Regions from separate parts of the Bradyrhizobium sp. BRP56 genome, predicted to be linked through region 1. Evidence: riboswitches for the same ligand, from Rfam matches in the RefSeq annotation. Region 1 holds a riboswitch; each other region holds the start of a gene.
The links. Region 1 has a riboswitch for cobalamin ahead of I6F38_RS20495 (DUF1636 domain-containing protein). Riboswitches for the same ligand answer to the same signal wherever they lie in the genome.
Positions count from the first base shown of each region.

Region 1 (3,370 bases):
CATCAGACACCAAGCCGTGCCCTGATCGCGGCTTCATCGATGTCGGCATGTTCGCCGATCACGACGAGCTTCGACTGCCGCGCCCGGGCACCCCAGGGCATGTCGAACTGATGCCGCACCCGCTCGCCGACCGATTGCACCAACAGCCGCATCGGCTTGCCTTCGACCGCGATGTAGCCCTTGGCGCGCAGCACGTTCTGCTCGCGCGCCAGCCCCTTGATCGAGGCGACCAACGCGTCGACATCCGAAACTTCCGGAAGATCGATCACGACGGAATTGAAATCGTCGTGCTCGTGTTCCTCCTCGCCATCGTGATGCGACGGCCGCGCCGCGAGGTCGTTTTCAGCCGCCGCCCCGAGCCCGAGGATCACGCGCGCGTCGATCGTGCCGTCGACGACAGGCAACATCGGCACCTCGCGCGGCATCTCGGCCGCGATCACCTCTTTCGCTGTCTTGATCCCCTCCGCCCCGGCGAGATCGGCCTTTGTCAGCAGCACGATATCGGCACAGGCGATCTGGTCCTCGAACACTTCCGACAGCGGCGTCTCGTGGTCGAGATTGTCGTCCGCTGCGCGCTGCGCATCCACCGCGGCCGGATCAGGCGCAAACCGGCCGGCGGCGACGGCCTCGGCGTCGGCGAGCGCGATCACGCCGTCGACCGTGATCCGCGAACGGATCTCCGGCCAGTCGAACGCTTTCAGCAGCGGCTTCGGCAGGGCGAGCCCGGAGGTTTCGATCACGATGTGATCGGGCTTCACGGCGCGCGCCAGCAACTGCTCCATCGCCGGGATGAAATCGTCGGCGACGGTGCAGCAGATGCAGCCATTGGCGAGCTCGACGATGTTCTCGGCCGGACAATTGGCGTCGGCGCACGACTTCAGGATGTCGCCGTCGACGCCTTCGCTGCCGAATTCGTTGACCAGCACCGCGAGCTTCTTGCCGTTGGCATTGCGGATCAGATGCTGGATCAGCGTCGTCTTGCCGGAGCCGAGGAAGCCGGTCACGACCGTGACGGGAATTTTGGCGAGCGTGGTCATTCTGCGGCCTCCGGCACGACGGCGATGGGTGGAATGCGGGCGAGCGATTGCTTGCGGAAGATTTCCGGACGGCTGCGCCACGGCACGATGCCGTCGGGCGCCGCCGCATAGGCGGAGGCACCGGCGATCACATCCGCGGCATTATCAGAGGACAGTCGGCCGTAGACATAGGACCAGCGCCCCGGCGCGCTGAGCGCGACCGAGCAGCCCTGGCTGCAGGCCGACAGGCATGCGACGGGAACCAGATTGACGTCATCGGGCACGCCGGCCTCGACAAGCGCGGCATGCAGGCGTGCACCGGGCGCGAGCTCACCTTCCGCCGGCGTCTGGCCGGCGCGGCAAGTGATGCAGACATGAAGTGTAACGCTCATCGCCCTTCCTGGATTGACAGCGGGAAGCGATGAGGCACACGAACCGATTTTCGACAGGTTCGTTCCCCGTCGCGGAACACCCCGTCCGCCGGTTTCACAACATGCTGCGTTGGCAGGTCTCCCGGCTTGCGGAGCAGGTTTTACCCTTCGATGCCCACCTTCCCGACTCCGCATGGAATCAGTGGCTTGGGCATCTCTCCGGTCACGGTCGCGGGGGCGGCTGCGCTTCGGGCCCGATTTAGCGGAGCCCTATCGCATTCCCTCTTCGCCTGTCGTAGGACAGGAACCAACGCGGGACCACCATTCGTCCAAGCCTCGCACTTGTCAAGCCGAAGGAATGTGATGACTTCTGATGGAAAGGGCGCTGAAGACGGCGCCGTCGGCACCGATCTTTCGCTGGATACGCGCCATGCCGACAAGATGGCGAAAAAGAAGGCCGCCCGCGACCGCATCATGGCGACCAAGAGCGGTGAAAAGGGCCTGATCATCGTTCATACCGGCGCCGGCAAAGGAAAATCGTCCTCCGCGTTCGGCATGATCGTGCGCTGTGTGGCGCACGGCTTTCCCTGCGCCGTGGTGCAGTTCATCAAGGGCGCCTGGGATACCGGCGAGCGCCGCCTGCTCACCGGGCATTTCGGCGATCTCTGTCAATTCCACGCCATGGGCGAAGGCTTTACCTGGGAGACGCAGGATCGCGCCCGCGACATCGCGGCGGCGCAAGCCGGCTGGGAAAAGGCCAAGCAGCTGATCGCGGACCCGAGCCTGCGCATGGTCGTGCTCGACGAGATCAACATCGCGCTACGCTACGATTACCTCGCGATCGCCGACGTCGTCGAGTTCCTGACCACGTCGAAGCCGCCGATGACCCATGTCGTGCTCACCGGGCGCAATGCCAAGGAGGAGCTGATCGAGATTGCCGACCTCGTCACCGAGATGACGCTGGTGAAGCATCCGTTCCGCTCCGGCATCAAGGCCCAGCCGGGCGTCGAGTTCTGACGGACATCACGATGGCGCGCGCATTGATGATCCAGGGAGCCGGCTCGGACGTGGGCAAATCGCTCATCGTCGCCGGCCTCGCCCGCGCCGCCAGACGGCGCGGCCTGCGCGTGCTGCCGTTCAAGCCGCAGAACATGTCGAACAACGCCGCCGTGACCGTCGACGGCGGCGAGATCGGCCGCGCGCAGGCGTTGCAGGCGCTCGCCGCCGGCGTCGAGCCGCACACCGACATGAACCCGGTGCTGCTCAAGCCCGAAACCGATGTCGGCGCCCAGATCATCGTACACGGCAAACGGATCGCGACCGCACGCGCGCGCGAATATGCCGGCATGAAACCATCGCTGATGGGCGCGGTGCTGGAGAGTTTTGCGCGCCTGAAGCAGCGCGCCGACCTCGTTCTGGTCGAGGGCGCCGGCAGCCCCGCCGAGGTCAACTTACGCAAATCCGATATCGCCAATATGGGGTTTGCACGCCGGGCCAACGTGCCCGTGGTGCTGGTCGGCGACATCGACCGCGGCGGCGTGATCGCGCAGCTCGTCGGCATCAAGACGGTGATCGACCCTGATGATGCCGCGATGATCCAGGGCTTTGTCATCAACAAATTCCGCGGCGATCCGACATTGTTCGATGACGGCTATCGCTTGATCGAAGAGCGCACCGTCTGGCGCGGATTTGGCGTGCTGCCCTGGTTCGTCCGCGCCGGCGAGCTTCCGGCGGAAGATGCGCTCGGGCTCGGCGAGGCGCGCAAGCCGGGCCAGTGCAAGATCGCGTTCCTTGCGCTGTCGCGGATCGCCAATTTCGACGACCTCGATCCGCTGAAGCTGGAGCCCGGCGTCGATCTCGTGATGGTACGTCCGGGCGAAGCCATCCCAGGTGATGCGAAGCTCGTCATCCTGCCCGGCTCGAAATCGACCCGCGGCGATCTCGCCTTCCTGCGCGCGCAGGGCTGGGACATCGATCTCCTCG
Region 1 is NZ_JADYVV010000028.1:35,998-39,367, reverse strand. It holds gene cobN (cobaltochelatase subunit CobN) at 1-3, opposite strand, end outside; gene cobW (cobalamin biosynthesis protein CobW) at 3-1,037, opposite strand; gene I6F38_RS20495 (DUF1636 domain-containing protein) at 1,034-1,408, opposite strand; cobalamin riboswitch at 1,502-1,714, opposite strand; gene cobO (cob(I)yrinic acid a,c-diamide adenosyltransferase) at 1,751-2,404, shown strand; gene I6F38_RS20485 (cobyric acid synthase) at 2,416-3,370, shown strand, end outside.

Region 2 (3,370 bases), on a different contig from region 1:
GAGGCCCGCACGCCAGCTGGTGCCCGATAGCGCCGTCTCGAAACTGTTCGCCGGTGTCTTGTAGTCGGTGCGGTCCACCTCGGGACGGTCATACCTGACACCGGTCACCAGCGACAACTGATCGGTCAGCAAGAGACGATCCTCGGCGAACAGCGCGTATTGATTGACCACCGCGTTGAAGCCCGGCATGGTCGCCGTCGTCGTCGCAAAGAACGATCCCGGATCGAACACATAAGGATTGACCGACGACGCGCCGCGATAGGGCGAGTTGTTGGTGTGGGTGAAGTCGATCCGGTTGACGTCGAATCCAGCGACGACCTGGTTCGCAAGGCCGAACACGTGACCGCTGAAGGTCGCATCCATCCGATTGCCGAGTTGCTTCTGGTCGTGGAAGATCTCGATATAGCTCGAGCGATCGATCAGCTGGGTCTTCGGATTCCAGGTGTAGTTTTCGATGTCGCGCCAGTGCCGCTCGCTGGTCAGATAATACAGCGTGTTGTTGACCTTGATGCCGTCGGCGACGTCCCACTCGGTCTTGAACTGGGTCCAGCTGTCCTGGTAGCGGATCGTGCTGTCCAATGCGTTGTAGTTCTTGAAGCGCAGCGCGTCCTGGATCGAGCCGTTGATCAGCGGCGTGCCGAAATAGCGCGACGGGCTGCGGTCGCCGTAGTCCTCCGACAGCGTGAAGGCCAGATTGTCCGACGCCTGCACCCGCACGGCAGCGGAGACCACCGCGTTCGAGGTCTTGTCGCGATCGACCCAGCCGTCCGACATGTTGCCGGTGGCGTTGATGCGGTACGACACATTGGGATTGATCGGACCGGTGCTGTCCACCGAGAGCCGCCGGGTCATGTTGCTGTCGAGCGAAACCTCGGCCTCGTTATAGGGCGTGCTCTGCGGTTTCTTCGGGATCACGTTGATGACGCCGCCGATCGCGCCTTCGCCGTACAGCACCGAGGCCGGGCCGCGCAGCACTTCGATGCGCTGCGTCGACCAGGTGTCGTAGGGGAACGTCAGCGTGCCGGAGCCGATATAGAAGCGCGTGCCGTCATACAGCGTCATCACCGAGTTGCTGCCGGCAAAGCCTCGGGTGCTGAACGACAGGCCGCCATTGCCGGGTGCCGGCGTTGCGATGAAGCCAGCCGCGTCCTGGGTGACGGCATCGAGCACATTATGCTGGCCGCGTTCGGCGATGGTCTGCGCCGTGATGATCTCGACGCTGGCCGGCGTCTGCAGCGGCGTCAGATTGAGACGACTACCGGTGCCGCCCTGCGTGGCGGCATTGAGTGTCGGCGATGCCGCCCCCGATACGCCTGACGCCGCGGCGCGCGGCGTGTTGCCGGCCGTCGCGGGCCTCGGCCGTGGCCGCGCCGCAGCGGCCATGTCACGGCTGCGCGCCGCGGGCTTCGGCTTTGCCGCAGCGGAAGGCGCGACCTCGATCGGATCGAGCCTGGTTGGTGGCGGTGTTTGTGCCGAGGCTTCGGCCGGCAATAGCAATGATGACAGGGAGCAGAGAAGACCGAGGCGCCATTTGCGCCCAACGGGAGAGGACGGAGACATGAAAAGGACTCGCGGTAACGTGGCACGTCACCGCGAACGCGGACTGGCGCATTGCCCAAAAGGCAGTGCTCCGATCCCACCAGGACGCCCCCGCCCGATGTGCTCGCGTGTGACCACGACTGACGGCAGGTCTCCTGGCTCACGGGTCATCGCCTGTCGACGCCTTCCCGGGCCGATGGCCCAGTGGCAAATTGACGAAAGGCTCGCCGTTTACAGTTGCGGGGACAGCTGCGGCATTGGGGTTACCCTCGCACCGCATTCCCTTTTGATCCCCGAAGGGAACCGTCGGCAAAAACGATAGGTGGTGCCGGCAAGGCTGTCAATTCGATGCGATTGTCGCACACATGCTTTGCGGGTGATGCTGCGGCGATGACACAGGCATCTGCGGATGACGTGGAGCTCCCTCTAATCCCGTCATCCTGAGGAGCCGCGCAGCGGCGTCTCGAAGGATCGACGGCCACCAGCCGGGCCGTGCATCCTTCGAGGCTCGCCCAGCGGCGCAATTGCGCCGCAAGGCTCGCACCTCAGGATGACGGGAAACGTAGGTTCGCGTCACTGAGCCTCGACGCATCCTGCCATGATCGCATCAATCTCCGCGCGCGACAGCGCACCCATCTCGGCGATGAACACGATGCGCGTGCGCGGCACGCCGGGCGACGGCACGCCGCCCGCAGCCAGGGTCGCGCGGCCGCCGGCGAGTTGAAACACCGTCAGCCGCCCGGGCTGCTCCACCGTCTCGAACAATCCCTTCGCCCGCGCCAGCTTCGGCGCCAGTTTGCCGATCGCCTGTTGCAGCCGCGGCAGCACGACGGGCCGCTCCGAGGTCCAGCTCAGCGTCTCGAAGCGATCGGACGACGGCCGGCGCGGCGCGGTCTCGCGCGGCGCCGACAGATGATCGAGGTCCGCCGGGAACAATAGCGCGGCCGGCACTTCGCCATGCAAGGCATCGACCACCACGGCCGCCGGACGCACCGCACGCACTGCGTCGCGGATCGCGGCGCACGCGGCGGCGTCAGTCAGATCGACCTTGCTCAGCGCCACCACGTCCGCCGCCCGGAGCTGCGAGCGCAGCAGCGCGTCGTTCAGCATCGCCGCGGGCTGCGTCGCGTCGACCACGCACAGCACCGTCTCCAGCGGCGCCACCTTCCAGATCACGGGATCCATCAGGTTGCGCACGATGTCGGCGGGATCGGCGATCCCGCTGGTCTCGATCACGATGAATTCGGGACACGGATCACGCCGCAGCAGCGTGGCGAGCGTGCGCACCAGGTCGCCTTCCAGGGTGCAGCAGATGCAGCCATTAGCCAAGCTGACCACGCCGTCGCTGGCGCCCGCGATCAGCTCGGCGTCGATATTGATCGCACCGAAATCGTTGACCACCGCGGCGATGCGCCGTCCTTGCGCATGCGCCAGCAGATGGTTGACGACCGTGGTCTTGCCCGCCCCGAGGAAGCCCGCGACCAGCAGGATCGGGACCGGCACCTCAGCCCCCCGTGATAGGCCGGCGCACCGGCCGGCCGGGACGCGCCGCGACATCCAGCACACCATCGCTGATCAGCGGCTGGCCGCTGACCACGAGATGCCGCACGCCCTCCGCCGGACGATTCATCGCCGAGAAGGTCGCGCGATCGCTCAGCGTCTCGTAGTCGAACACCACAACATCGGCGTCGGCGCCGACCTGCAGCCGGCCCTTGGCTCGCATCGCCGGCGTGCTCGCCGACAGGATCTCGGCCGGGATCAGCGCGCATTTGCGGATGCCTTCGAGCAGCGACACTTTCTTGCGCTCGCGCACCCATTCACGGATGAAGCG
Region 2 is NZ_JADYVV010000048.1:3,767-7,136, reverse strand. It holds gene I6F38_RS28685 (TonB-dependent siderophore receptor) at 1-1,560, opposite strand, end outside; cobalamin riboswitch at 1,667-1,862, opposite strand; gene I6F38_RS28680 (GTP-binding protein) at 2,113-3,042, opposite strand; gene I6F38_RS28675 (amidohydrolase family protein) at 3,044-3,370, opposite strand, start outside.
Region 2: another riboswitch for cobalamin. It lies ahead of I6F38_RS28685 (TonB-dependent siderophore receptor); the one in region 1 lies ahead of I6F38_RS20495 (DUF1636 domain-containing protein).

Region 3 (3,370 bases), on a different contig from region 1:
GTCGGGTTGGCGCGCTTTATCGGCCTCGACGTGTCGGTACAGGCGATCAGCTATGCAAAGAGTGTTGGCCTCTTGGAGCAGGGCATCGTCGCTGACCTTGAAAAGGAGGCGCTATCGACGGATAGCGCGCGCATTCTCCGCTCCGTGGATGTTATCATGTCAACCGGATGCATCGGCTACGTTACCGAGAAGACGTTCAGCGAGATTCTCGATGCGACAGAGAAGCAACCATGGATCATCTCCTTTGTGCTACGAATGTTCCCATTTGAATCGTTGGCCGAAGCGTTTGCAAAGCGTGGTCTTGTGACAGAACGTCTTACCGGCGCGACGTTTATCCAGCGTCGCTTTCGCGATGCTGAAGAGTTTGAAAGTTGTTTGGCCAGCTTGGCGGCCCTTGGCGTGGATGCGACCGGCCTCGAATCAGAAGGGCTGTTGCATGCGGATCTGATCTTGTCTCGCCCAGAGGCGGATGCGCGGGCCACGCCTCTGGAAGACGTTGTCACCGTCGCCAGCGGCAGGGGACGGCCGATTGGACCCCGTTACGTTCATGTTGAAAGCAACGAGGGCTTGCACGTTGCGCTGGAGCCCTGACAGTTAAGGACCACTGTGCAGCGCGCGAGTCTCTTCGGCGCTGGATCAAGACGTCGAAAAACAAGGCCATTCTGGTCGAAGGCGCGCCAGGGCCAATGTTGTTCGCCGACGATGGATAACGATTCGTCCAGATGCCATTTGTCGCGGCGAGCGCTGCGATTCAGATCGGAGAGCGCCTTGCCGAATTCCCTCTCAGCTGACGCGCGGTTTCATAGATCGCATCAATGCGACACGTGGGTCAGAATTTCCTCGACTATGCGCAAGCTTAACGGAAACTGGAAAGGCAGCCCAAGGCATCTCTGCAGCAAGAAGTGACAGCGGCGATAGAGTGGTCCGGGCGGTCGGTATGTTTTTGCCTTCTAAATCTTGATCTCTCCAATTGACGAATCCCGGCGCGTAGACCTATCTATAGTCAGTCACGGTCTTCCGTTCCCCACACCTTGTAGGGTGGAAGCTAAGAGGGAACCCGGTGCGCCAAAACGGCAACTCCGGGGCTGCCCCCGCAACTGTAAGCGGCGAGCGGTTGTCATCATGGTCACTGGCGCGACACAGCGCCGGGAAGGCCGATGGCCGCAGTGACCCGCGAGCCAGGAGACCTGCCGCGACCGAATGAAAGTCCTCGGGCGGGGTGCCCCGGTGGGTCGCTTGCAGCCGGGGACATTTGCCCGGATTCCTCGCAAGTCGTCCGCGCCGGCCCGCGCCCAACATCGCGGGGTTGCCGATGTCGCCGTCTTACAATTTCGATCAGCAGGGTCATCTCATTGAGCCGCCGCATGTGCAGCCGCGCCCAGCGCAGGCAAGGCCTACCCCGCCTGAGTCGGGTCTTGTCTTGCCATCGCCGGCTCCGCTGCCGCGCCCCCTTGCTCCATCGCCAAGGCGGGCCGATCTCAAGCTCGATCGGACGCGCGACGACCTGTTGACGCCGTTCGGCAAGCTGACGGTGACCGACCGTTACCTGCTCGCCGGCGAATTGCTCCAGGACATGTTCGCGCGGGTGTCTTGCGCCTTCGCGGATGATGTTGCGCATGCCCAACGTCTCTATGATGCGATGTCTCGGCTGTGGTTCATGCCGGCCACACCGGTGCTGTCCAACGGCGGCACCACGCGCGGTCTGCCGATCTCATGCTTCCTTAACTCGGTGTCGGACTCGCTCGAAGGCATCGTCGGCACCTGGAACGAGAATGTCTGGCTTGCCTCTAACGGCGGCGGCATCGGCACCTACTGGGGCAACGTTCGCTCGATCGGCGAGAAGGTGAAGGGCGGCGTTACCTCGGGTATCATCCCGTTCATCCACGTCATGGACGGCCTGACATTGGCGATCAGCCAGGGCTCGTTGCGGCGCGGCTCTGCGGCGGTCTATCTCGATATCCACCATCCCGAGATCGAGGAGTTCCTCGAGATTCGCAAGGCGTCCGGCGACTTCAACCGCAAGAGTCTCAACCTGCACCACGGGATCAACGTTACCGACGCGTTCATGCGTGCCGTGGGCGCCGGCACCGCGTTCGCTCTGCGCAGCCCGAGGACCAACGATGTCATCCGCGAGATCGACGCCCGCCAACTGTGGCAACGCATCCTGGAGAACCGGCTGCAGACCGGCGAGCCTTACTTGTTGTTTATTGACACCGTGAACCGGTCGCTCCCCAAGCACCAGCGCGAGCTCGGCCTCAAGGTCTCTACCTCCAACCTGTGCAGCGAAATTACCCTGCCGACCGGCATCGATCATCGCGGCGAGGAGCGCACCGCGGTGTGCTGCCTGTCGTCGCTCAACCTCGAGACCTGGGATCAGTGGAATGAGAAGCCAGGCTTCATCGAGGACGTCATGCGCTTCCTCGACAACGTGCTGACCCACTTCATCACGGTGGCGCCGGACGGCATGAAGCGTGCCCGCTACGCCGCCTTGCGTGAGCGCTCCGTCGGCCTCGGCGTCATGGGCTTCCATTCGTTCCTGCAGGCCAAGGGCATTCCGATGGAAAGTGTCGTGGCCAAGTCGTTCAATCTGAACATGTTCCGGAAAATCCGTCGCGATGCCGACGCGGCATCCGTGACGCTCGCGCGCGAGCGTGGGCCGTGCCCGGATGCACTGGAACGCGGTGTGATGGCGCGCTTCAGCCATAAGATCGCGATCGCGCCAACCGCCTCGATCAGCATCATCTGCGGCGGGACTAGCGCTTGCGTCGAGCCGATCCCGGCCAACATCTACACCCATAAGACCTTGTCCGGTGCCATCTCGGTGCGTAATCCGCATCTCGCCAAGCTGCTGGCCGCCAAGGGCGCAGATACTTCGGCGACCTGGCAGTCGATCATCGCGCACGAGGGTTCAGTCGCCCATCTCGACACCCTGTCGGAACACGAAAAAGCGGTCTTTCGCACCGCCTTCGAAATCGACCAGCGCTGGATCGTCGAGCTTGCCGCCGACCGCGCCGCGTTCATTTGCCAGAGCCAGTCGATTAACCTCTATCTGCCGGCCGACGTCGATAAGTGGGACCTTCACATGCTGCATTGGACGGCATGGAAGCGCGGGGTGAAGAGCCTCTACTACTGCCGTTCAAAATCGATCTCGCGCGCGGCGTTCGCCGGCAACATCGCTGACGGCGACAACGCGGCGCCGCCGCAGCCGCAGCGGCACACTGACTATGAGGAGTGCCTCGCATGTCAGTGATCGATCTCTCATCCGTCGATCCGCGCACACTGATCGGCAAACGGTGCGTCGGCCTCCTCGACTCGACCGGCAGCTATGACGTCGATCGCTACGCCTGGGCTTACGAGTTCTGGAAGCGCC
Region 3 is NZ_JADYVV010000023.1:71,879-75,248, forward strand. It holds gene I6F38_RS17990 (hypothetical protein) at 1-591, shown strand, start outside; cobalamin riboswitch at 994-1,210, shown strand; gene I6F38_RS17995 (ribonucleoside-diphosphate reductase subunit alpha) at 1,421-3,250, shown strand; gene I6F38_RS18000 (ribonucleotide-diphosphate reductase subunit beta) at 3,241-3,370, shown strand, end outside.
Region 3: another riboswitch for cobalamin. It lies ahead of I6F38_RS17995 (ribonucleoside-diphosphate reductase subunit alpha); the one in region 1 lies ahead of I6F38_RS20495 (DUF1636 domain-containing protein).

Region 4 (3,370 bases), on a different contig from region 1:
GGGCGCATTCGGGTCGTAACGATCGCGCGCCGAGATGCTGGTGTTCTGGACGCGCGCGCCGTAGGAGAAGTCGGTCGTTGGCAACAGGCCCAGCGTATGTTGCCAATAGCCGGCCACGCTCTGCTGCTCGATATTGTAGATGTGGAACGGGTCGACGCCCTGATAGGCGCCGCGCGCCTCGCGGAATGTCGAATCGTAATAGTCGATGCCGGTCAGGATTGTCGACGGCATGCCCAGCATCACATTCTTGACGCTGAGCCGCGGCGTCAGCGACCAGGTCTGCAGCGCGGCATCGTTGTACGTCGAGGCGAAGCTGATGGTCGGCACCGTGCCGAAGAAGCCGCTCTGCGTCTCGCGCTGCCGCCAGCCGCCGTCGACGATGAGGTCGACGCCGTTCATCAGCGTCCTGGTGAAGCCGGCGGTGACGCTGGCGGTCTGCTGGTTGGCATAGTCGAAGGGCGTCGCGGCGCCGCGGCGATCTGTGAGCAGTTCGTTGACGCCGATCGACGGATCGACCAGCCGTCCTCCGGGCAGGCCGAGTTTCTGGTCGCTGCCGGTGACGGTGAGGAAGGCGGTGAGATCAGGCGTGGTGTAGTTGATGTTGCCGACGGCGTTGCGCTGGTCGAGCGCATTGTTGACGCGGTAGCCGTCGGACTTGATGCCATTGCCGTAGAACGAGGTGGACCACGGTCCGGAATTGAGCGCCGCAGAGACCGCGGCCATGCGGGTGTTGAACGAGCCAACTCCGGCCTCGGCCCGCATCGTCGTCGGCGGGCCGCCGACGCCGGTCTTGGTGATGATGTTGACGACGCCGCCCACCGCGTTGTCGCCGTAGAGCACCGCGCCGCTGTTGCCGCGCGTGATCTCGATGCGCTCGATCGAATCGAGCGGAATCGTGGTGAGGTCGAAGCCGGCCTTGTCGACGTCGTTGAGGCGGCGGCCGTTGAGCAGGAAGAGGGTATTGTCGGTCGCGAACGCGCCGAAGCCGCGCAGGTCGACCGACGTCTTGGCGCCGTTCGGTCCGCCATAGGGCGTTTGCAGCTGCACGCCCGGCACCTGCGCGAGGATCTCGGGCAACGACTGCACCGGCGAATGCGCGATGTCGTCGGCGGTGATCACGGCCGAGGAGGTGCCGACAATGCCGGCGAACTGGCGGCCGCCGGTGCCGCCCGTTCCGGTGGCCACACCGGTCCCTGTCGTGCCCGATCCGGCTCCGCTGCCTGTATTGTTGCCTTGCGAGGTGCCCGGCGCCGGGCGTCGCGGCGCCGGCGCTTCGTCAGCGGCCGGCCTGGCGCGCGTGACGTTCTGGTCGCCCGGCTTGGTGACTTCGATCGCCGGCAGCTGATCGGGAGCGGGTGCCTGCTGCGCCCGCGCTGCGGAGACAAGGAATGCCGGCGCGAGCATCGTCGCCGGCGCGATCATCGTCGACGCGAGCAGAAGCGCGCGGCGCCGCCGATGGAAAGGGAAGGAGAACATAAGCAAGGCCTCGGCAACGTCAGTGGCACGTCACCGCGAACCAGTCTCACCATCGTGCTCACAGCATCAGGTGAAGCTCATGCCTGTACTCCCCGACCGGCAGCATCGCGTGTGACCACGGCTGACGGCAGGTCTCCTGGCTCGCGGGTCGTTACCCTTCGTCGCCTTCCCAGGACCGAGATTCCCAGTGGCCTGTGACGAAGGATTCACCGCATACAGTTGCGGGGGCAGCCGCGGCGTTGGGGAAGTTTCCCCGTACCGCATTCCCTTTTCATCTCATGAAAGAACCGTCATGTTCATCTAGGGTTCGGCCGGGTAGCAAAGTCAATCCGGCGGAAGTCGGGCAATGGCCGTGCGGCCACGGTTTTTGTCGAGTGTCGCTTGTCTGCCACGACGATCGCTGTAAGAGCATGGATCCGATGAGCGTGCAGGATTTTGCCTTGGCGGCCGAGGTCGCGGCGCGGCGCCGGTGGGGCGCCACCGCGGCGCTGCTCGCGCTCGTGGTCCTGCTGTGCGTGCTCTCGCTCGGCATCGGGCCGGTGCGGCTGTCGCCGCTCGCGGTGATCGAGGCGCTGTTCGGCGGCGGCAGCGATGTGGCGCAGGTGATCGTGCGCGAGATCCGCCTGCCGCGCACCATCCTGGCATTTGCGATCGGCGGCATTCTCGGGCTGTCCGGTGCGGCGCTGCAAGGGCTGCTGCGCAATCCGCTGGCCTCGCCGTCGCTGTTCGGCGCGCCGCAATCGGCGGCGTTCGGCGCGGTGCTGGTGATCGCGCTGGGCCTCGCCGATGTGCGCTCCTACGCGCTGCCGGTGGTGGCGATCATCGCCGCGTTCGGCTCGGTGTTCGCGCTGCTTGCGATCGCCGGCCGCAATGCCGGGCTGTTGATCCTGATCCTCGCGGGGCTCGCGATCTCGAGCTTTGCGGGGGCGGCGACCGCGCTGGTGATGAACCTCTCCAGCAATCCGTTCGTGGTGCTGGAGATCGCGTTCTGGCTGCTCGGCTCGCTGGAGGACCGCAGCTTCCAGCACGTGGCGCTGGCGCTGCCCTTCATCGTCGCGGGCGCCGCCATCCTGCTCAGCCAGGCGAGCGCCTTCCGCGCGCTGACGCTTGGCGAGGAGGCGGCGCAGAGCCTCGGCGTCGACGTCGGGCGGTTGCGGCTCTTCGTGATCACGGGCGTGGCGCTCGGCGTCGGCGGCGCGGTTGCCGTGACAGGCACGATCGGTTTCATCGGCCTCGTCGCGCCGCATCTGATGCGTCCCGTGATCGGTCACGATCCGGCGCGGCTCTTGGTGCCGAGCGCGCTCACCGGCTCGGCGCTGCTGCTCGCGGCCGACATCGCGGTGCGCATCATCCCCTCGACCTCGGACATCAAGGTCGGCGTGCTGACCTCGATCATCGGCGTGCCGTTCTTCCTCTACCTCATCATGCGCGAACGCCGCGCGCTCGGCGGAGGTGTGGCATGACGCTGCTCTCCGCCGCCGCGCTCAATGCCGCGCTCGGCAGCCGCAAGGTGCTGCACGATATCTCGCTGTCGCTGCCATCGGGCCATCTGGTCGCGCTGGTCGGCCCGAACGGCGCCGGCAAGACCACGCTGCTGCGTGCACTGGCCGGGCTGATTCCGTCGGGCGGCGAGATCCGGATCGGCGGCGATCCGCTGGCGTCGCTGCCGCTGCGCGAGCGCGCGAAGCGTTTCGCCTATCTGCCGCAGGGGCACATGGTGCACTGGCCGCTGCCGGCGCGCGACATCGTCGCGCTCGGCCGCTATCCGCACGGCGCGACCGATCCGGCGCGGCTGTCGCAGACGGATATGGAGGCGGTGCTGCGCGCCATGCAGGCGGTTGACGTCACTGAATTCAGCGATCGCCGCGTCACCGAACTCTCCGGCGGCGAGCGC
Region 4 is NZ_JADYVV010000035.1:12,971-16,340, reverse strand. It holds gene I6F38_RS23775 (TonB-dependent receptor) at 1-1,476, opposite strand, end outside; cobalamin riboswitch at 1,585-1,783, opposite strand; gene I6F38_RS23770 (iron ABC transporter permease) at 1,896-2,939, shown strand; gene I6F38_RS23765 (ABC transporter ATP-binding protein) at 2,936-3,370, shown strand, end outside.
Region 4: another riboswitch for cobalamin. It lies ahead of I6F38_RS23775 (TonB-dependent receptor); the one in region 1 lies ahead of I6F38_RS20495 (DUF1636 domain-containing protein).